2 regions of the Methylosinus sp. genome follow, and region 2 is predicted to be linked to the other one. Evidence: riboswitches for the same ligand, from Rfam matches in the RefSeq annotation. Region 2 holds a riboswitch; the other holds the start of a gene.

Region 1 (9,860 bases), on a different contig from region 2:
ATAGGGCCCGTACATGACGTCGATGCGCGACACCTCCTCGGGCACGATCATCGAATATTTGGGCGTATGCTCGCTGGTGCCGAACAGCGCCGAGATGAGCATCCCGTCCTTATAGACGAGCTGCCTTTGCGGTTCGAAAGGCCCGATGGTGCGGCCGGTCAGGCTCTGATAGCGGTCGCCTGGGAATTTTGCCGACATGTCGAGGCTCGGCGCATAGCGCAGCATCTCGATCGCCGTCGTGGCGTTGACCGTCTCCGCGATTTTAGCGGCGGTCACCGTATGGACGACCGCGGGAATATTGTCGGGGACGGCCTTGGAAAATGGTTTCTCGCGAGTTGTTTGCGCAGCCGTCGAAGCCGCGCCACGGCCATCGCCTTCGGCGGCCACTTCGATTTCAGGCAGCGCTTCCTGCGCGAAGGCGCCGAGCGATGAAAGAGCGGCGAGCGTCAACACGGCGACGGACGCGCCGCCTCGATCGAGACGGCAAATTTTGGACGACATGAGAAATAGGCTCGCAGCGAACGTGGACCGTCACTGCGAAAGGTCTCTACCCACGATTCGACGCTCGGCATGCGTCGACACGGGTTTCGACCGCCTCGGGGCACCCCGCCCGACGCTTTCGCGCGTGACCACGAATGATGGCAGGTCTCCTGGCTCGCGGGTCACTGCCTTCGACCGCCTTCCCAGGGAACGAGCCCCAGTGGCTGATTGGTCTTCGGCTCGCCGCTTACAGTTGCGGGGGCAGCTGCGGGATTGCAGGCAAAGCCTACTCACCGCATTCCCATTTTGATCCCTTATCGGGAACCATCGTTGTGATTAAGCACGTAGCTCGTCGGGTATGTCAAGCTTCTCTCTGTTGTGGGCGCCGCGTTCGCCGGGCGTGATTTGGGTGTGGTGAGAACGGCGCAGGAGGAGGTCATGTCGGCTTATCCTTTCGGTGACGGCTAAATGTGATGTTATAACATTACATTTGTCAAGCCGGTTTTGCCTTCGGCGATTTCCGAGGCTCGTCGCGACGCGCCGCGATCGCAGCAAAAGGCGGGCGCAGGCGACGCGCACGAACATGTCCTGGGAGCTTTCGCCCGGAAGCAGATAGCGGTCGTCGAGCGTCGCCTTGCCGAACGACGTCAGCAGCGCGTCCAGCCTGCGATCGAGGCGAAGATCGCCGGGAGCCGGCGGCTTGGCCAGAGGTTGCGGCGGCGCGGAATGCAAGGCGCGAAGGGTCGTGCTTCTGCGCATCGGAGAAATTGCTACGAGATGACCATGCTTGTCGAAATCGAACGCCGCCTGCGTCATGCGATGCCCCGCTCGCGTTTGGACGGGACACAGGAAGCAGCGAGCATCGTCCGCGCAAATTCAATGCGCAGGACCGCCAGCGGCCTTCGGGCGCCCCGCCCGTGGACGAAAATGTTCGCGGCAGGTCTCCTGGCTCGCGGGTCGCTGCGCGATCAGCCTTCCCAGCGCATTCGCGCCGGTGGCGTCTTTGATCGCGCTCGCCGCTCACAGTTGCGGGGGCAGCTCCGGGTTCGCCTCTCGGCTCACCGGATTCCCTCTTAGCTCTGGAAGCGACTCCAGAGACCGAGAACATCTATATGTTGGGGCGCATTCGATGCTACTGTCATTAGCGGGTCAGACAATATTGCGTCGCGCGCGACATCGCGGACTTGACCGATTCCGCAATCGGCGCTTACATCATCGGCGATGGTTCCCTTCGGGGATGAAAAGTGAATGCGGTGCGCGCGTTTTCGAACGCGCAATGCCGCGGCTGCCCCCGCAACTGTAAGCGGCGAGCCGAGGACGAACGAAGCCACTGGGGTCCTCTCGACCCTGGGAAGGCCGTCCGAGGCGACGACCCGCGAGCCAGGAGACCTGCCATCAGTCGTGGTCACGCGCGAAGGCGTCGGGCGGGGTGCCCCGAGGCGGCCGAAACCCGTCGTCGTGCGCGCCTCGAGCGCGCTCGCGCGGGCGGAGACCATTCGCAGTGACGGTCCACGTTCGCTGCTGGTCTTTAACTCATGCACATGCAATCCTCGCGAGTCGTCATCGACGGCTCGTTCGCGCACATGCTGCGCGCTTCCACCATTCTCTCCGCTTTCATTCTTTCTGCTCTCGCGTCTTCTGTGAAGGGACAGGAAGCTCTGCCGGAAATCGATGTCGGCACGGTCATCACGCCGGATCGCGTCGAGGAGCCGGCCTCGCGCACCGCCGCCTCCGTGTCGGTCGTGACGCCGGCTGAAATCGAGAAGCGCGGCTCTCTCGGATTGATCGACGTGCTGCGCGGCGTTCCGGGACTCGATATCTACGGCTTCGGCGGACCGGGCGCGCAGTACAACGTGGTCTTGCGCGGCTCCACGCCGAGCCAGACTCTGCTGCTGATCGACGGCGTGCGCATCGGCGATCCGTCGAGCGGCGGCGGCGAGGCCGATCTCGGCGGCTTCGCGATTCTCGACCTCGAGCGGATCGAGGTTCTGCGCGGCCCGCAATCGGCGCTCTACGGCTCGGACGCCATGGGCGGCGTCATCAACCTCATCACGCGCAAAGGCGCGGGAAAGCCGCGGGGCTCCGTGCTCGCGGAAGGCGGAACCTATGGAACGGCCCATACGCGCGCCAGCGTTTCTGGCAGCGAAGGCGATTTGTCCTACGCCTTCGCGATCGACGCGCTGCATACGGACGGCTTTCCCCGCTATGGCTATCGCATCGCGAGGCCGCTGACGATGGCGGATCGCGTGACCCCTCTGCCGCCTTTGCCGTCTGGCGATCCCACCAATCGCGGCGGCGCGAGCGCGCGCCTCGGCTATCGTTTTTCCAACGACTTCTCTGTCGAAGGCGCGTTCAACGGGCATGACTCGTCGATCCGCTTCGACAATCCGAGCGCGTATAACCCGACGAACGTCTACAGTCCGAACAATCATCAGCACGCGTCATTCGCTCAAGGCTATCTGCGCGCCGATCTCGATCTGTTCGACCATCGGCTGCATAACCGGCTGACGCTGTTCGGTAATGTCACCAACAGAGACGTGTGGGTGACGGAATCCTGCTACGATCTGTCCTGGAACTCTTTCGACTGCCGGCTCGGCTATCGCGGCAGCCGACGCGGCCTCGAATATCAGGGCGATTTGAAGCTCGGCGAGTATGGGCTCGTCAGCTTCGGCGCGCGCAACGAGACCGAGTCGCTGCACACTTCGCAGGACCCGGCGCCTGTCGGAACGTTCACGCCGACCGACGCGGCGCAGACCACGCATTCGGGGTTCGCGCAGCATCAGTTCACGGTGCTGGACCGATTCGACTTCACCTATAGCGGCCGCATCGACGCGGTCGACAACAACAGCACCTTCGCGACATGGCGCACGACCGCCGCCTATCGCCTCGAGGAGACCGGCACGAAATTCCGAGCGACGGCGGGAACGGGCGCACGCGTGGCGTCGCTCTTCCAGCGATTCAGCCAATATGGCGATCCGAAGCTGCTGCCGGAGCGGAGCACGGGATTCGACGTCGGCGTCGATCAGAAGCTGCTCTCGGGGCGGGCGCTGCTGTCGGTCAGCCTGTTCGACAGCCGCTATCAAAATCTCATCGGCTATGGGGCGTCGTCGGGCTGCACGGCGGTGCAGATCGCCGCTTTCGGCGGCTGCTATTACAATGTCGGACGCGCCGAGATGAAAGGCGTCGAATTTTCGGGCGAGGCCGTGATCGTCCCGGACGAATGGCGCGTGCGCGGGTCCTACACGCATCTCGCCGCGATCGATCGCGCCAAAGATCAGACGCTCACGCTGCGCCCACGCGATAAGGGATCGGTCTCGGTCATCTACACTGGCATCCCGAAGCTCGAGCTCGAAGCGCGAGTGGTTGTGACCGGCGCAGTTCCCGCCACCGACTGGGTCTATTCCAAGCGCGTCGCGCTCGCTTCCTATGCGAGAGTTGATCTGTTCGGCAGTTACAAGGTCGACGATCTTTTCTCGGTCTTCGCCCGCATCGAGAATATCGGCGACGCGCGCTATGAGGAAACCAATAATTACGGAACGACCGCGCGGGCGGTCTATGGCGGCGTGAAGCTGACATGGTGACGGGACCTCGATCCGATTTCGTCCTATCGATCAACCAAAGAGGAGAAGAATGATGCTCTACAAAATTCAAGCGCCGGCCTTATGGATCGCGTTGCTGGTCGCGAGCGCGGCGCTGCTCAGTGGCGCTCTCGTCTGCGCAACGCCCTTCGCGGCTTTCGCAGCGCTCGCGGCGATCACTTTGCCACGCCGCGCCGCCGCGCTGGCGGCGGCGTGCGCATGGCTCGCCAATCAGCTGGTCGGCTTCGCGATTCTGAATTTTCCGATCGGCTTCGAATCGATGATGTGGTCGGCGATCCTGCTCGCGTCCATGGTCGCGACCACCGTCGCCGTGCAGAGCGTCTGCGGCGGTCTGGCGCGGTTCGGGACCGCAGGGTCGATGGTCGCGGGCTTTCTCGCCAGCCAGCTCGTCTTCCGCGGCCTCATGATCGTCGCAGCGTCGATCCTCGGCGGGATAGAGGGATTTACGATCGAGAATCTCGCCTTTCTCTCCGCGGTCGATTTTGCGACATTCGTCGGATTGCTCGTGATCGCGGAAGTCGCCGCTTTCGTCGGCCGGTCGGTTCTCAGTCCTGTGCGAATGGCGCAGCCGCGCGCCTGACGATGGACCAAACATTCATCGTCGAGACCGGGGCGCCGCGGCGCGGCGTTCCATCATTCACCGGAGAAAGCGAAATGGTGGTTCCGCCTCCTCGTCACGAGCTGATCGACAATCCAGACGGTTCACAGACTCGCTACAGCTACTTTGACGCCTCGGAGGAAACGCTCATCCGGCTCACGCGCGAGCTCTTCGACGATCATTGGCGGCGACTCACTGTCGGGCCCTGGGTCCTCGGCGCCGTCTTCGAGCTCACCTTCGATCGCGCGCCGAAGGTGACGATCTCGAACGGCTATCTGACCGTGGACGCCGGCGCATGGCATTTTCATCTGTGCATCGCGAATTACAAAGCAAGCGGCTTGCCGGAATCGCATCTTCTGCGTCGCGTATCCAAGGTCGCTTTCTATGATTGGCGAGGCGATGGCTCGATCAAGGAGCGCAGCTCCGGCATCCGCATGTGGAACGGCTATGGCGAGCAGATGACGACCATCTTCTTTCCGCATGTCCTGCTCGGCGAGACGTCCCATACGGTCGGTCCGCCGAACTGGGAGAATCTACGACTCTATTATGAATACCGCCGACGCTATCTCGGCGAGTCGGTTCCGACGGATCTGGAGGCGGCCGGACGCGCGCCATTGCGCGCATAGAGTTCTAGGCGCGGATCAATCGCTTCGTGCGACTGCTAGGGAAAAGGACACAGGCGATGAGCGAATCAGTGTGGGCGACGCCCGAGCGGAGAACGGACTCGGATGGGACGCCGGTCGATGTCTTTGCGTTGCCTGCCGACGCGGCGAGCCTCGAGGCGCTGTTCCGCGACCTGTTCGAGCGTCATTGGGAAGAGATCGTGTTCGGCCCGATCATTCAGGGCGCCGCATTCGAAATCTATCCCGATTGTGCGCCGACGCGGATCGGCCTGCTCGACGGCTATCTGACAGTCGCCTTCGGACGCACGCATTTCCACGTCTGCATCGGCGAAACGAAGGGACCGCGTAGCCGTCCGACGTCGCCCGAGCTCGCGCGCCATAGGCGTACGGCGCGAGCGGAGCTGCATCGCCGCTTCGCCGGAACTTGCGTGCCCATGTCCTGGAGTCTCCAGCTCTTCAACGGCGCGGGCGAGCAACAGCTTACCGTGCTCTTGCCAAACCCCTTCCTCGACCATGAAACGGGCAGATTTCTGAAGGAGCCCGATTGGTCGCGCCTCGCTCTGTGGGATGCGCTGCGCGCGCGCTGGCTCGGCTTGCGAGACGCCGATCCCGTCGATCGGTCGGCGACCCGCGGGCGCTAGCGATCGAACGAATTTTTCGCTGGCGACGCGGAGCCGCCGGCCTTTAAAATACTCGCCCGTACGAAATTGCGTTGGCGAGCAGAACAGAAGACGGAAAGATACGCTCCTTCCGTCGTCCACGTCACATCAGAGGAGACTTGTCATGACTGGATATTCGATTGTTTCGCCGAAAGCGCGCCGTGCTATTTGGATTCTCGCCTTGGTCGTCGGCAGTGTGCTCTTCACCTTCGGCTTCGCCTGCGCCGTTCCGTTCGCCGCCCTGGCGGCGATTTCCGCGATGACGCTCGGCCGCCGCGACGCGCTCGCGACGACCGGCGCCATATGGCTCGCCAATCAGGCGATGGGTTTCGCATTCTTGCGTTACCCGACAGACAGCGAGACGCTCGCCTGGGGCGCGGCGCTCGGACTCGTCGCTCTCCTGTCTTGCGAGACCGCCGGCTTCGTCATGAGACGCCTCGCCGGCGTCGTCGGCGCCTCCGTTGCTTTCCTTGCGGCCTTCGTCGCCTATGAAGGATCGATCATCCTCATCGATGTCGCGATCGGCTATCGGGGCGTCGCGCTCGCGCCCGAGACTATCGCGCGAATTTTCCTGATCAACGTCAGCGCCTTTGGAGTGCTCTGGGCCCTCCATGCGACGACCTCTGTTCTGGGCCTCACTCGCAAGCTCAGAGTCGAGTTGGCTTCGCGTCACATCTGAGAGATGCTTTCAGCGACAAGGGGCTTTTCATGGCCCCTTGTCACCCATCGATTGGATTTGCGGGCGCATGACGCAGCTTCCCTTTCAGTTCGAATCTGGCTCGCGTCTTCTCGTCCTCCGCTTGCCTGAAACCCACGAGACGCTCGGCTGGTCGATCAATCGGCCCGGATTCGCGGAAACGCGCGAGATCGTATGGCTAGAGGTCCGCGATAGAGAACTACCAATTGGTCTCGATCCGATCGCTTTTCTTCGCGCCAGACTGTCGTCTTTCGGGCTCGATGAAAGCGCCGTCGCCTTCATGACGTCGCGCGACATTCGTCGCAGGCATATGGCTCGCGCCGAAGTCGGTGGCGTCACCGCGACTTGTGTAACCACCGTCGGTCTCTCGAACGGCGAGAGAGTTGGCGCTCGCCGCATGGAACCGCCCCGCGAATGGGGCACGATCAACACGTTCGTCCACCTTTCTCGCTCATTGTCGAACGGCGCCTTCGTCGAAGCGATTTCGATTGCGACGCAGGCGCGGACTGTCGCCATATTGGAGGCGCAGAATCGGCCGCCCGAAGCTACCGTGACCGGCACGGGAACCGATTGCATCATTGTCGCCGCGCCGAGGGGCGAGGACGTCGAACGTTGTGCAGGCCTTCACACCGACATAGGAGAGGCGACCGGCCGCGCGGTCTATGACGCGACGTTCGAAGGCGTCCGGACTTGGAGCGCCGATATCGTCGACATACGATCCGGCGTATCTCTGTGAGACTTCATGGGCTGATCAGATTCGCTGGCGCTTCGCCTCGGAGACTCGCGGCCTGCTCACAGCTCAAGGCGATCACACCATCCTGTCGCCTTCGTCGAGATAGACGCCGGCGAAAGAGATGCGCAGATGCGCGACTCCTTCGCCGCGCCGCACGGATTTCCGAGGCGTGATGCCGAGCGCCTTCACCCCGATATCGAGCTCCGCCAATGCGGCGCAGTCCCGAACATAGCCGTGAATAACGACGCCTTCCCACCCATTTCGGACGGCGTCCTTGGCGATCATGTCGCCGAGAACCGCGCAGCGAGCGCTGCCGCCGACGTCGACGACGAGGACTTTGCCGCGCCCGTCAGTCGCGAGCAGCTCCTTGATGCGGGAATTGTCCTCGAAGCACTTCGCGGTCACGACCGTTCCGTGAAAGGGCCTCTTGCCGCCGAAATCCCGAAGCAATGGAGCGAGCGTGCGCGCCTCGTCGAGAAATCGATCGTAGAGGTCGCAAGTGCTGTCGAAGAGAGTGAAGTCGTTCATGATGTCCCTTGTTCCGCGAATCACTTGACGGGATAAGGCGCGAAGCGCCGCTCATTCTCGTCGATGGCGAGGCGCTGGCCGATGTTGGGAAAGGCCCGTTGCGGGCAGCTCGGGCGCTCGCACACCTTGCAGCCGACGCCGATCGGCGTCGCCGCCTCCGGGTCGGAGAGATCGAGGCCTTTGGAATAGACGAGTCGCGAAGCGTGACGGATGTCGCAGCCGAGTGTCAATCCCGATTGCGGCTTGAAGACCCGCAAATGGGAGGAGGTCGAGCCAGCGCTCGTCAATATGGTCGCCGCCGCGCAACGTCTGCGTGACCTCGCCGCCGCGCGGCAGGGTGGTGGATGATGAGCGAGCGAGCAGCGCCGCCGATCACGACCTTGGTCGACATCGTCTTCCCGCAGGACACGAACCACCATGGGACATTGTTCGGCGGCGTCGGTCTCGCACATATGGACAAGGTCGCCTTCATCACGGCGTCTCGTCACGGGCGGGTCGACTTCGTCACCGCCTCCTGCGAGCGGGTCGACTTCGTGGCTCCCGTCCGTCTCGGCGATCTCGTCGAGCTGACGGGCCGCATCGTCCGCGTCGGTCGTCGCTCGCTCGACGGCGAGGTCGATCTCATCGCCGAAGCGCCGCGATCCGGTGAGCGGAGACGTTGCGGGAGCAGCGTCTTTCACATGGTCGCTCTCGGCGGGCTGGAAAGAAGCGGCGGCGTTCTGCCGCCGCTCCGGCCGCAGGAGGCGCGGCCCGACCAAGACGAGCTCCGCATGGTCGAGCTGGTGTTTCCCGAGCAGACCAGCCACTACGGCCTGCATCCGGATTTTCCAACAGGACTTATCAATTCGCTCGCTGTGGCACGGTCATCGAGCGTGAGGATCGGCCATTTCGCCGGGTGCGGCCCCCGCGAGCGGGAGCGATATGCGCAGGGTTGCGCCCCCGCCGGGGGTGTCTTCGACCCAGATGCGTCCTCCCAGCTTGTCCATCAGCTCCTTGGCGATCGCCAATCCCAGACCAGCGCCGGGACTGGCGCTTTCCTTGCGCCAGAAGGGCTCGAAAATAAGCGCGCGGTCGTCGGGAGGGATTCCTGGTCCATGATCGACGATGCAGATCTCGGGCCCGGGGCCGACGCCCACGATCACGGAACCGCCGACTGGCTCTGCGCGCAGAGCATTGCCGATGAGATTGGCCACCACGCTCTCCAGTGCGAGCCGCTCGGCGCGGACCATGATGATGCTCGCGCCCTCTTCCGAAAATTCGAGATGCCGGCGCATTTTGAGCGCGAGCCGCACATGGAGGTCGACCATCGAGCGGCCGAGCTCGACGATGTCGATCATCTCTTCGAGATCGGCGCCGCGCTTTTCGAGACGTGCGCCGGCCAGCAGCTGCTCGACGATATTGCGGATGCGTGAGGCGTCGCGGCGCAGATCGGTCATCAGGCCTTGCTGCTGCGGGGCGTCGAGCCGCTCGAGAAGGATGGCGACGGGCGTGCGCAGCTCATGGGCGGCGTTGGCCAGGAAGCGTCGCTGACGTTCCGCGCCTTCGTCGAGACGCGAGAGCGCGCCGTTCATGGAGTCGACGAGCGATGAGATTTCCGCCGGAACGCCCTCGAGAGGCAAGCGCTGATGGAGTGAGTTCAAATCGATTCGTTCGGTTTGTTGCGCCACTCGCTTCAGCGGCTCGAGCCCGCGTTTGAAGGCGAGCCATCCGACGCCGACGGCGGCGAGAACCTCGAGAACGAAATATCGAAGATAGCTTTGGAACTCGATCTGCAGCGTGCGCAGAAGATCCCACCACTCGAACAAATGACCGTAGGTCGCGACGGTGACGCGTCCAAATGGCGTCTCCATCAGCGAGAGATGGCCTTTGCCGACCTCGAATCCGTCGCCGTCGATCGAGAAATGCATGTGCGTGGTGCGGATCCGGCGCAAGATCACGAGCTC
Region 2 (9,860 bases):
CTGGTGACGCGTCTCATCGCCATCGTCCCGGCCGTCGCCGTCACGCTGCTCTCGGGAGAAGAGGCGACCGGCCGGCTGCTGGTGCTGAGCCAGGTGGTGCTGAGCTTCACGCTGCCCTTCGCGGTCGTGCCGCTGGTCTGGTTCACCGCCTCGCGCCGACTGATGGGCGAGCTCGCCGCGCCGCGCGTCACCACCGCCGTCGCCGCCGTCATCGCCTTGGCCATTGTCGCGCTGAACGGCAAGCTGCTCCTCGACGCGCTCGCCGGCTGATCTTCACCTTCTCTTGACCATGCGGTCCGGCGAGGCGGCGTTAACCATGCGCGCGCCGGAACGATCTTGTTTCGCGTGACGTTCTTCCCCGGCCGAGGCGGCGCTGGGGGCCGCCTCGGCAGAAGGGAAGAGAATGGCATGTTTCGACATATGGTTTATGCGGCGGCCCTCATCGGCGCTCTGATGCTGCCCGGCGCGGCCTCCGCCCGCGGCCACCATCATCATGGCCGCCATCACCACCATCATCATCATCATCACCACCACCACCATCACCACCATCACGGCCGCCATGCCGGGGTTCATCACGGCTGGGGCTACAACGGCTGGGGTCATCATGGCTGGCGTCACGCCGGATGGGGCGGCGGTTACTATGGCCGGTCCTATTATGCGGGATCGCGCTATGCGCCGGCGTCCAACGCCTGCTGGCGCTGGTGGAACGGCCGCAGGCGCTTCGTCTGCTGAGATCGGCTCGGCGCCGGGGGGGCGAGCGAGCCGGCCACCCCCGCGCCTTATATTAAAATTCGACGCCGATCTGCGCCTTCACACCGGCTTGAAAATGGTGCTTGATCAAGGTCATCTCTGTGACCAGATCGGCGATGGCGACGAGTTCCGGCTTGGCGTTGCGACCGGTGACGACGACGTGCAGATTGCCGCGCCGCGTCTTCAGCGTCTCGATCACCTCGTCCAGCGGCAGATGCTCATAGCGCAGCGCGATCGACAATTCGTCGAGCACGAGCAGCCGAATCGACTCCTTCGCCATCAGCTCCTTCGCCTTGTCCCAGGCGCGGCGGGCGGCCGCCTCGTCGCGAGCGCGATCCTGCGTCTCCCAGGTGAAGCCCTCGCCGAGCGTGTGCCAGAAGAGCAGCCCCTCCGAGAGCCCCCCCTCCCCCTTGCCGAGCGTCTCGAGGATGCGGCGCTCGCCGCTCTCCCAGGCGCCCTTGCCGAATTGCACGACGCCGACCGCGAGACCATGCCCCATCGCCCGTAGCGCGAGGCCGAAGGCCGCCGTGGACTTGCCCTTGCCCGCGCCCGTATGGACCATCAAGAGGCCTTTCTCGGCAATGGTCTTGCCGGCGACCTCGGCGTCCTGGACCGCCTTGCGCTTCTCCATCTTCTCACGATGGCGGCGGGCGGCGTCCTCTTCCGCGAATTCCGACATGATTTGCGCCTCCTCGCCATTTGACGGCTCTTGCTCGCCGTCATATGACTGTTGGCGACGGTCCTCCGCAAGGAGGCGAACAGGGAATGCGGTGAGGGGCTCGTCCCCGATGCCGCAGCTGCCCCCGCAACTGTGAGCGGTGAGCTCGCGCCTCGAGGCCACTGGGCGAAAGCCCGGGAAGGCGGCGCGTGCGGCGACCCGCGAGCCAGGAGACCTGCCGTCATGTGACTGCCGTCACGCGAAACCACGAATGCCGCCGGTGGGGCGGCGAGGAGCCGACAATGATCACGAAGACCCTTTCCGCCGACGCGATTCTCTCCGCCAGCCGCCTCGAGTCGCTGCGCGCCGCCCTCGTCGTCTTCACGCTCGGCGCCGGGCTCGTCTATCTCGCCGGCTTCTCCTATCCGAGCGTCGCCCACAACGCCGCCCACGACACACGCCATTCGCTCGGCTTCCCCTGCCATTGACGCAGCGGTGATCCAGCGACTCCTCACGGTCGGTCTTCTGGCCGGCCTTCTCGCTGGGCTCGCCGTCGCGGCCCTGCAGAATGTCACCACGACTCCGCTGATCCTCGCCGCCGAGGTCTATGAGACCGCGGCCGAGCAGGCCCATGCCGGAGCCGCGACGCAAGATCATGTGACGCGAGATCACGCGACACATGAGCACGCGACACCCGAGCACGAGCACGCTGGAGCGCACGAGCAGGCTGGAGCGCACGAGCAGGCCTGGGAGCCGGCGCCCGGCCTCGAGCGCACGGCCGCCACCAGCGTGGCGACCGGCGTCACATCGGTCGGCTACGCCTTTGTGCTGCTCGCTCTGATGCTCGTCGCCGGCGAGACGATCGAGCCCAAGCGCGCCGCGCTCTGGGGCGCCTGCGCTTTCGCCTCGACGGGCCTCGCGACGAGCCTCGGCCTCGCGCCGGAGCTGCCGGGCAGCGCCGCCGGCGATCTCGCCGCGCGCCAGCTCTGGTGGATCGCGACGGCCGCCTCGACCGGCGCCGGCCTGTTCGCGCTGCTGCGCGTCGAGCGGCCGCTGATAAAGGTTCTCGGCGTCGCGCTGCTGATCGCGCCGCATGTCATCGGCGCGCCGCAGCCGCCGGCCCCCGAGAGCACCGCGCCCGCCGAGCTCGCGGCGCGCTTTGCCGCCGCTTCGCTCGCCATTCATGCGCTGACCTGGATTCTCGCCGGCGCCGCGGTCGGCTTCGTCTGGCGCCGTTTCGCCGCGAAAGCCGAAACGGAGGCCGCGGCATGAGCAGCCTCGCCAAAATCCCGACGACGATCGTCACCGGCTTTCTCGGCGCCGGCAAGACGACGCTGATCCGTCATATCCTCGAGACGGCGCGCGGCCGCCGCCTCGCGCTCATCATCAACGAGTTCGGCGACGTCGGCGTCGACGGCGATATTTTGCGCGCCTGCGGCGTCGAGAATTGCCCCGAGGAGAATATCGTCGAGCTGGCCAACGGGTGTCTGTGCTGCACGGTGGCCGATGATTTCGCGCCGGCGATCGAGGCGCTGCTCGCGCTTCCGAACCGCCCCGAGCACATCATCATCGAAACGAGCGGCCTCGCTCTGCCCAAGCCCTTGGTCAAAGCCTTCGAATGGCCGACCATCCGCCCGCATCTGACCGTCGACGGCGTCATCGCCGTGGTGGACGGGCCGGCGGTGGCGGCGGGCCGTTTCGCCGACGATCTCGACGCCATCGCCGAGGAGCGCGCCGAGACCCTCACGATCGATCACGACAATCCGCTCGAGGAAGTGTTCGAGGATCAGCTCCTCTGCGCCGATCTCATCGTGCTCAACAAGATCGATCTGTTGAGCGAGGAGCAAGCGACGCAAGTCGCCGCGCAGATTCGCGCCTCCGCGCCGCGCGCGGCGAAGCTGCTGAGGGCGAGCGAGGGGAAGCTCGACCCCGCCATTCTGCTCGGCCTCGGCGCCGCGGCGGAGGATGATCTCGCCAACCGCCCCTCGCATCACGATACGGAAGAGGGCCACGACCACGACGATTTCGAGAGCTTCGTCGTCGAGATCGCGCCCGCGCGCGATCCGGCCGAGCTGGTCGAACGTCTCGCCCGCGTCGCGCAAGCCCATGACGTGTTGCGCATAAAGGGCTTCGTCGAGATCGCCGGCAAGCCGATGCGGCTGCTGGTGCAGGGCGTCGGCGCGCGCTTTCGTCATCAGTTCGAGCGCCCCTGGCGCGCCGATGAGACGCGCGCCAGCCGTCTCGTGGTCATCGGCGAAAAGGGTCTCGACCGTGCGGGCGTGACGGCCATGCTGACGGACTGAGGGCGCCATGCATCTGCTCGCGCGCGATCTCCATGGCCTCGATGACAATGAGGCGGCGGTCGATCTCGGGCAGACCCCGGCGCAAATCGTCTTTCTGTCCTTCTCCGACGCCGAGCTCTGCCTCGTCGCCGAGCTGCATGAGCAGAACGCCGCGCTTCCTTCTCTGCGCTGCGCCTCGCTCGCCCGGCTGAAGCACCCCTATTCCGTCGATCTCTATATCGACAAGGTCGCGCGCCATGCGCGGCTCGTCATCGTGCGTCTGCTCGGCGGCAAGGAGTATTGGTCCTATGGCGTCGACGAGCTTGCCGTCGCCGCCCGCATGCGCGGCTTCGCTCTGGCGATCGTCCCCGGCGATACGCATTGCGACGAGCGACTGGACCGCGCCTCCACGCTCGCGCCCGACGATCTTGCGCGCATCTGGTCCTTCTTCCGCGACGGCGGGCCGGACAATCTGCGCTCCTTTCTCGGTTTCGCCTCGACGCTCGCCGGAACCCCGGCGCCCTGGCGCGAGAGCGCGCCCGTCCCGCTCGCCGGCCGCTGCGAGGAGGCTTGTCGCGCGGCCCTCTTCCCCAACCCTCCCCCTCATGCCGAGGAGGTCGCGAAGCGACCGTCTCGAAGCACGGGGGGGAGCTCCAGAAAGCCCCGCGTGACGGCTCCCTCGTCCTTCGAGACGCCCACAGCGCGGGCTCGTCAGGATGAGGGAGCCTTCGGCGGAGCGCCGGGCTCTGTCACCGCTCCGCCCCGAGCGCTCATTACCTTCTACCGCTCCGCCTGGCTCGCCGGCGATTTCGCGCCGATCGTCGCGCTCGCCGATGCTCTGCATAAGCGCGACTTCGTCGTCGAAGCGCTTTTCGTCGCGAGCCTCAAGGACCGCGCCTGCGAAGAGCGTCTCGCGCGGACGCTCGCAGAGTTTCGCCCCGATGTGATCCTCAACGCCACCGCCTTCTCCGCGCGCGCGCAAGGCGGCTCCATTCTCGATCGCGCCGACGCGCCCGTTCTGCAGGTCGCGCTGGCGACCGCGACGCGCGAGGCGTGGGAAAGCTCCAAGCGCGGCGCCAATGGCGCCGATCTGGCGATGAATGTCGTGCTGCCGGAGGTCGACGGCCGCATCTTCACCCGCGCCATCTCCTTCAAGGCGCAGACGCGGACGCGCACAGCGAGCGAATTCGACGAAATCCGCCATGCGCCCGAGATTTCGCGCATAGATCATGTGGCGGCGCTGGCGCAGAATTGGGCGCGCTTGCGCCGGCTCGACAATCGCGAGAAGCGCTTGGCCCTCGTGCTTTCCGACTACCCGGCGCGACGCGGACGCGGCGGCTATGCGATCGGGCTCGATACGCCGGCGAGCGTGCTCGCCATCACGGACATGCTGCGCAGCGCCGGCTATGATCTTGCGCCAGGCTCGCATCGAAAGGGCGCGGCCGGGGAAGAGGCCGCAGCCTCCGATCTCGTCATGCGCGCGCTGGAGGAAGGCGCGCATTTCGTCGAGCTGCCGCTCGATGATTACCGACGCCTCTTCGCCGCGCTCCCGTGCGATTTCACGCGCCCGGTCCTCGCCGCATGGGGGGCGCCGGAAGAAGACCCCGCGCTACGGAACGGCGCCTTCCGCTTCTCTTGCATAGAGACGGGAAAGCTTTTCGTCGCGCTGCAGCCGGATCGCGGAAGCCGCGAAGAGCGACGCGAGACCTATCACGACGCCGAGCTTCCGCCGCGTCACGCCTATATCGCCTTCTATCTCTTTCTACGCCATGTCCGAAACATCGACGCGCTGATTCATCTCGGCACGCATGGCACGCTGGAATGGCTGCCCGGCAAATCGGTGATGCTCGGCCCCGCCTGCGCGCCGGAGGTTCTGCTGGGGCCGACGCCGCTCGTCTATCCTTTCATCGTCAATGATCCCGGCGAGGCGGCGCAGGCCAAGCGCCGCGCGAGCGCGGTGACGATCGGCCATATGACGCCGCCGCTCGTCGAAGCGGGACTCGCCGCAGAAGCGCAAGAGATCGAGAGCCTGCTCGACGAATATGCGAGCGCCGCGACGCTCGACCCGCGCCGCGCGCGGCTCATCGCCGAGGCGATTCTCGACGCCGCCGAGCGCAGCGGGCTCACGCAGGAATGCGGCGTCACGCGCGAGACGGATCGCGGCGAGGCGCTGGCGCGGCTCGACGCCTGGCTCTGCGATGTGAAGGAGATGCGCATCGGCGACGGGCTGCATATGTTCGGCGCCGGCGCTTGCGGCGACGCCGAAGCGGAGGGCCTGCTGCGCGCGCTCGAAGGCCGATTCGTCGAGCCGGGTCCGGCCGGCGCGCCGTCGCGGGGACGCGTCGACGTGCTGCCGACAGGCCGCAATCTGTTCTGCATCGATCCGCGCCATGTGCCGACGCGCACGGCCCAGGACATCGGCGTCCGCGCGGCGCGCGCGGTGATGATGCGTCATGCGCAAGAGCATGGCGAATGGCCGCGCGGCATCGTGCTCGATCTGTGGGGCAGCGCGACGATCCGCACCGGCGGCGAGGATTTCGCGCAAGCGCTGGCGCTGATGGGCGTCGCGCCCGTGTGGGATCACGCCAGCGCGCGCGTTTGCGGCTTCGAGACGCTGCCGCTCGTCGAGCGCAATTTTCCGCGCGTCGACGTCACGCTGCATATATCGGGACTATTTCGCGACATGTTTCCCGGCCTCATCGCGCTCTATCACGACGCCGTCGCGGCCGTCGCCGCGCTGGACGAGGACGACGAATCCAATCCTCTCGCCTCCGCCCGGCGCCACGGCCGCTCGCTCGAGCGCGTCTTCGGCGCGGCGCAGGGAACTTACGGCCTCGGCCTCTCGGAAGCGATCGCCCGCGGAGACGCGCGCGACGACATCGGCCGCGCCTTTCTCGAGGCGGGCGGCCACGCCTTTGCGCGCAATGGCGAGAGCGCGCCGGCGCGCGAGGCTTTCGGCGAGCGCGTCGGCGCCGCCGATGCGCTGGTGCATGTGCAGGATATGGCGGAGACGGATGTGCTCATCGGCCCCGCCTTCGCGGAATTCGAGGGCGGTTTTGCCGCCGCCAACGCCACGCTCGGCGGCGCGGCGGAGATCACGCATCTCGACGCGACGCGACCCGCCGCTTTGACGCTGCGCTCTCTCGACCGCGAGATCGCGCGCGTCGTTCGCGGCCGCGCCGCCAATCCGCGCTGGCTCGAGGGGCAGATGCGCCACGGCCATCGCGGCGCGGCGGAGATCGCCGAGACGATCGACAATCTCTTCGCCTTCGCGACGACGACTCCCTTCGTGCGCGACGCGCAATGGGACCTCGTCTTCGACGCGACGCTGGGCGCGCCGAGCGTGCGCGCGTTTCTGCTGCGCGACAATCCGCGCGCGGCGCAAGCGATTCACGATGTTTTCGCGCGCGCCATCGCGCGCGGCTTCTGGCGCACGCGGCGCAACAGCGTCGCAGCGGCACTCGACGGGCCCTCGCCATGACCGCCGCGCCGAAAATCCAAGGCTGGTGCCCCGGCGCGCTGCGCCCCATGCAGAGCGGCGACGGCCTGCTGCTGCGCGCGAAGACCGTTCATCCGCGTCTGTCGGCGCAGCAGACGCGGGAAATCGCGTCGATCGCGCGCGAATGCGGCAATGGCCTCGTCGATCTCTCGCAGCGCGCGCAATTGCAATTGCGCGGCGTGAGCGAGGCGCGGCTCGAAGAGGCGCAGCAGCGCCTCGCCGCGCTCGGTCTGCTCGCCGAGGATGCGGCGACGGAGAGCCTGCTCAATTTTCTCGTCCCGCCTTTCGCGAGCGAGCGCACGAGCGCTCTCGTCGCGCATCTCGCGCGAGCGCTGTCGAATGACGCGGCTTTGCGAGCCTTGCCGGGAAAATTCGGCTTTCTCCTCGACGACGGCGGCGCGCTCGGCCTCGCCGATTCCGCGATGGACATTCGTCTCGAAGCGCATGGCGACAGGATCGCGGTCATCGTCGACGGCGCGCGCGAGCAGGCGTTTCTCGCGGATTTCGATGCAGCGACGGATACGGCGCTCGCGCTGGCGCGCGCCTTTCTCGCATTGCGCGAGGGGCGCGAATTCGAGCTGCGCCGCATGAGCAAAGTCGTCGCGGCGTCAGGCCTCGACGCGCTGGCGAAGCAGGCGGACCTCGCGCCGACGCCCTATCGCTCGCATTGCCGCGCCGCCTCGGCGGCCGAGATTTTCGGGGCTCGCCCCCTCCCCGGCGAACCGACGAGGGACGCAAAAGCGGCCTTCGCCGGAATCGGCGCGCCCTCCGGACGCTTGCATGCGGACGATCTCGCCGCGCTCGCAGAACTCGCCGACGCGCATGGCCTCGGCGAATTGCGCCTCACGCCCTGGCGCGCCATCCTCTTGCCCTGCCCCACGGAAAAAGCGGCGCAAAGCATCGTCGACGCCGCGGCGCGACGCGCCCTGATCGTCGACGCGGATGATCCGCGCCTCGCGGTGATCGCCTGCCCCGGCGCGCCCGAGTGCCCGCAGGCGCTGGCGCCGACGCGCGCGCTCGCGGAGCGCCTCGCCCCGCTAGCGGCGCAGCTTGCGTCCGTGGGCGCGAGGCTGCACATATCGGGCTGCGCCAAGGGCTGCGCTTTTCCCGCTGCGGCGACGCTCGCGCTGGTGGCGACGGCGCAGGGCTTCGACCTCGTCGACGACGGGCGCGCGAGCGACGCGCCGGCGTTGCGCGGCCTCGGCGCGAATGAAATAGAAGACGCAATGAGAGCGCGCATCGCATGCACGACGAAGCAGGAGCCGCCATGGCGGACGAATTCATGTCCGGCGAAATGACCTACATACGCGACGGCGCCGCGATCTACGCCCGCTCCTTCGCCATCATCCGCTCGGAAGCGCGGCTCGAGCGCTTCTCGCGCGAGGAGGAGCGCGTCGCCGTGCGCATCATCCACGCCTGCGGCATGGTGGAGGTCGCCGACGACATCGTCTTTTCGCCCGGCATGGCGGCGGCGGCGAGCGCCGCGCTGCGCGAGGGCGCGCCGATTCTCTGCGACGCCAATATGGTCGCTCATGGCGTCACCCGCGCGCGATTGCCCGCGAATAATGAAGTGATCTGCACGCTCGCGGATCCGCGCGTTCGCGCCCTCGCCGAGGAAATGAAGACCACGCGCAGCGCCGCCGCGATGGAGCTGTGGCGCGAGACGCTCGCGGGCGCCGTCGTCGCCATCGGCAATGCGCCGACGGCTTTGTTCCATCTGCTCGAAATGCTCGACGACGGCGCGCCTCCGCCCGCGGCGATCATCGCCATGCCGGTCGGCTTCGTCGGCGCGGCGGAATCGAAAGAGGCGGCGCTCGCCGACGGGCGCGTTCCGACCGCGATCATTCGCGGCCGCAAGGGCGGCAGCGCCATGGCGGCGGCGGCCATCAATGCGCTGGCGAGCGAAAAAGAATGACCATCGTCGATCCGAATCTACGCGCCGACCACGACAGTCCCGTCACGCTCGGCGCGCTGCTCGGCGTCGGCCTCGGCCCCGGCGATCCGGAGCTGATGACGCTCAGAGCCGCGCGGCTGGTGAGCGAGGCGAAGGTCGTCGCCTATTTCTCCAAGCGCGGAAAGCCGAGCCATGCGCGCGCCATCGCCGCGCGCTTCATCGCCAAGGATTGCGAGGAGATTCCGCTCTTCTATCCGCTGACGACGGAAATTCCCTTCGACCATCCGGACTATATCGCCGCGCTCGCCGCTTTCTACGAAGAGAGCGCGCAGCGCCTCGCGCTGCATCTGTCGCTCGGCCGCGATGTCGCTCTGCTCTGCGAAGGCGACCCGATGCTCTACGGCTCCTTCATGCATCTGCAGACGCGATTGTCGCCGCGCTTTCGCGTGGAGGTTTGCGCCGGCGTCTCCGGAATGTCCGGGTGTTTCGCGGCGGCGCGTCAGCCGATGACATGGGGCGACGATGTGCTCACCGTCATTCCCGCGACATTGCCGCGCGCCGCGCTCGCGACGCGGCTCGCTTCGACGGACGCCGCAGTGGTGATGAAGCTCGGCGGCAATCTGCCCAAGCTCCGTCTCGCGCTCGCGGATGCGCAGCTCCTCGAGCGCGCCATCTATGTCGAACGCGGCACGATGGCGGATCAGAAGATCATGCGCCTGACGGAAAAGCGCGACGATGACGCGCCCTATTTCGCGCTCGTCCTCGTGCCCGGCAACG

What was found. A riboswitch is a leader RNA that binds a small molecule or an ion and turns the genes downstream of it on or off. The one in region 2 is predicted to bind cobalamin.
Region 1: linked by a shared signal. The riboswitch ahead of VIF40_RS03460 (hypothetical protein) and the one ahead of VIF40_RS07765 (CbtB domain-containing protein) in region 2 are both predicted to bind cobalamin.

What each region holds. Positions count from the first base shown of each region.
Region 1 is NZ_DATBQF010000012.1:43,334-53,193, reverse strand. Features, by position in the region: partial or broken gene VIF40_RS03465 (Plug domain-containing protein) at 1-501, opposite strand, end outside; cobalamin riboswitch at 624-824, opposite strand; gene VIF40_RS03460 (hypothetical protein) at 817-1,296, opposite strand; cobalamin riboswitch at 1,399-1,598, opposite strand; cobalamin riboswitch at 1,686-1,891, shown strand; gene VIF40_RS03455 (TonB-dependent receptor plug domain-containing protein) at 2,064-4,061, shown strand; gene VIF40_RS03450 (hypothetical protein) at 4,111-4,659, shown strand; gene VIF40_RS03445 (DUF7676 family protein) at 4,662-5,303, shown strand; gene VIF40_RS03440 (DUF7676 family protein) at 5,360-5,941, shown strand; gene VIF40_RS03435 (hypothetical protein) at 6,141-6,638, shown strand; gene VIF40_RS03430 (adenosylcobinamide amidohydrolase) at 6,571-7,392, shown strand; gene rraA (ribonuclease E activity regulator RraA) at 7,465-7,917, opposite strand; gene VIF40_RS21380 (short-chain fatty acyl-CoA regulator family protein) at 7,938-8,147, opposite strand; partial or broken gene VIF40_RS03415 (acyl-CoA thioesterase) at 8,262-8,498, shown strand; gene VIF40_RS03410 (HAMP domain-containing sensor histidine kinase) at 8,781-9,860, opposite strand, start outside.
Region 2 is NZ_DATBQF010000022.1:10,506-20,365, forward strand. Features, by position in the region: gene VIF40_RS07750 (Nramp family divalent metal transporter) at 1-270, shown strand, start outside; gene VIF40_RS07755 (hypothetical protein) at 409-732, shown strand; gene cobO (cob(I)yrinic acid a,c-diamide adenosyltransferase) at 785-1,429, opposite strand; cobalamin riboswitch at 1,471-1,665, shown strand; gene VIF40_RS07765 (CbtB domain-containing protein) at 1,711-1,896, shown strand; gene VIF40_RS07770 (CbtA family protein) at 1,904-2,680, shown strand; gene cobW (cobalamin biosynthesis protein CobW) at 2,677-3,711, shown strand; gene cobN (cobaltochelatase subunit CobN) at 3,719-7,171, shown strand; gene cobG (precorrin-3B synthase) at 7,168-8,487, shown strand; gene VIF40_RS07790 (precorrin-8X methylmutase) at 8,472-9,104, shown strand; gene VIF40_RS07795 (precorrin-2 C(20)-methyltransferase) at 9,101-9,860, shown strand, end outside.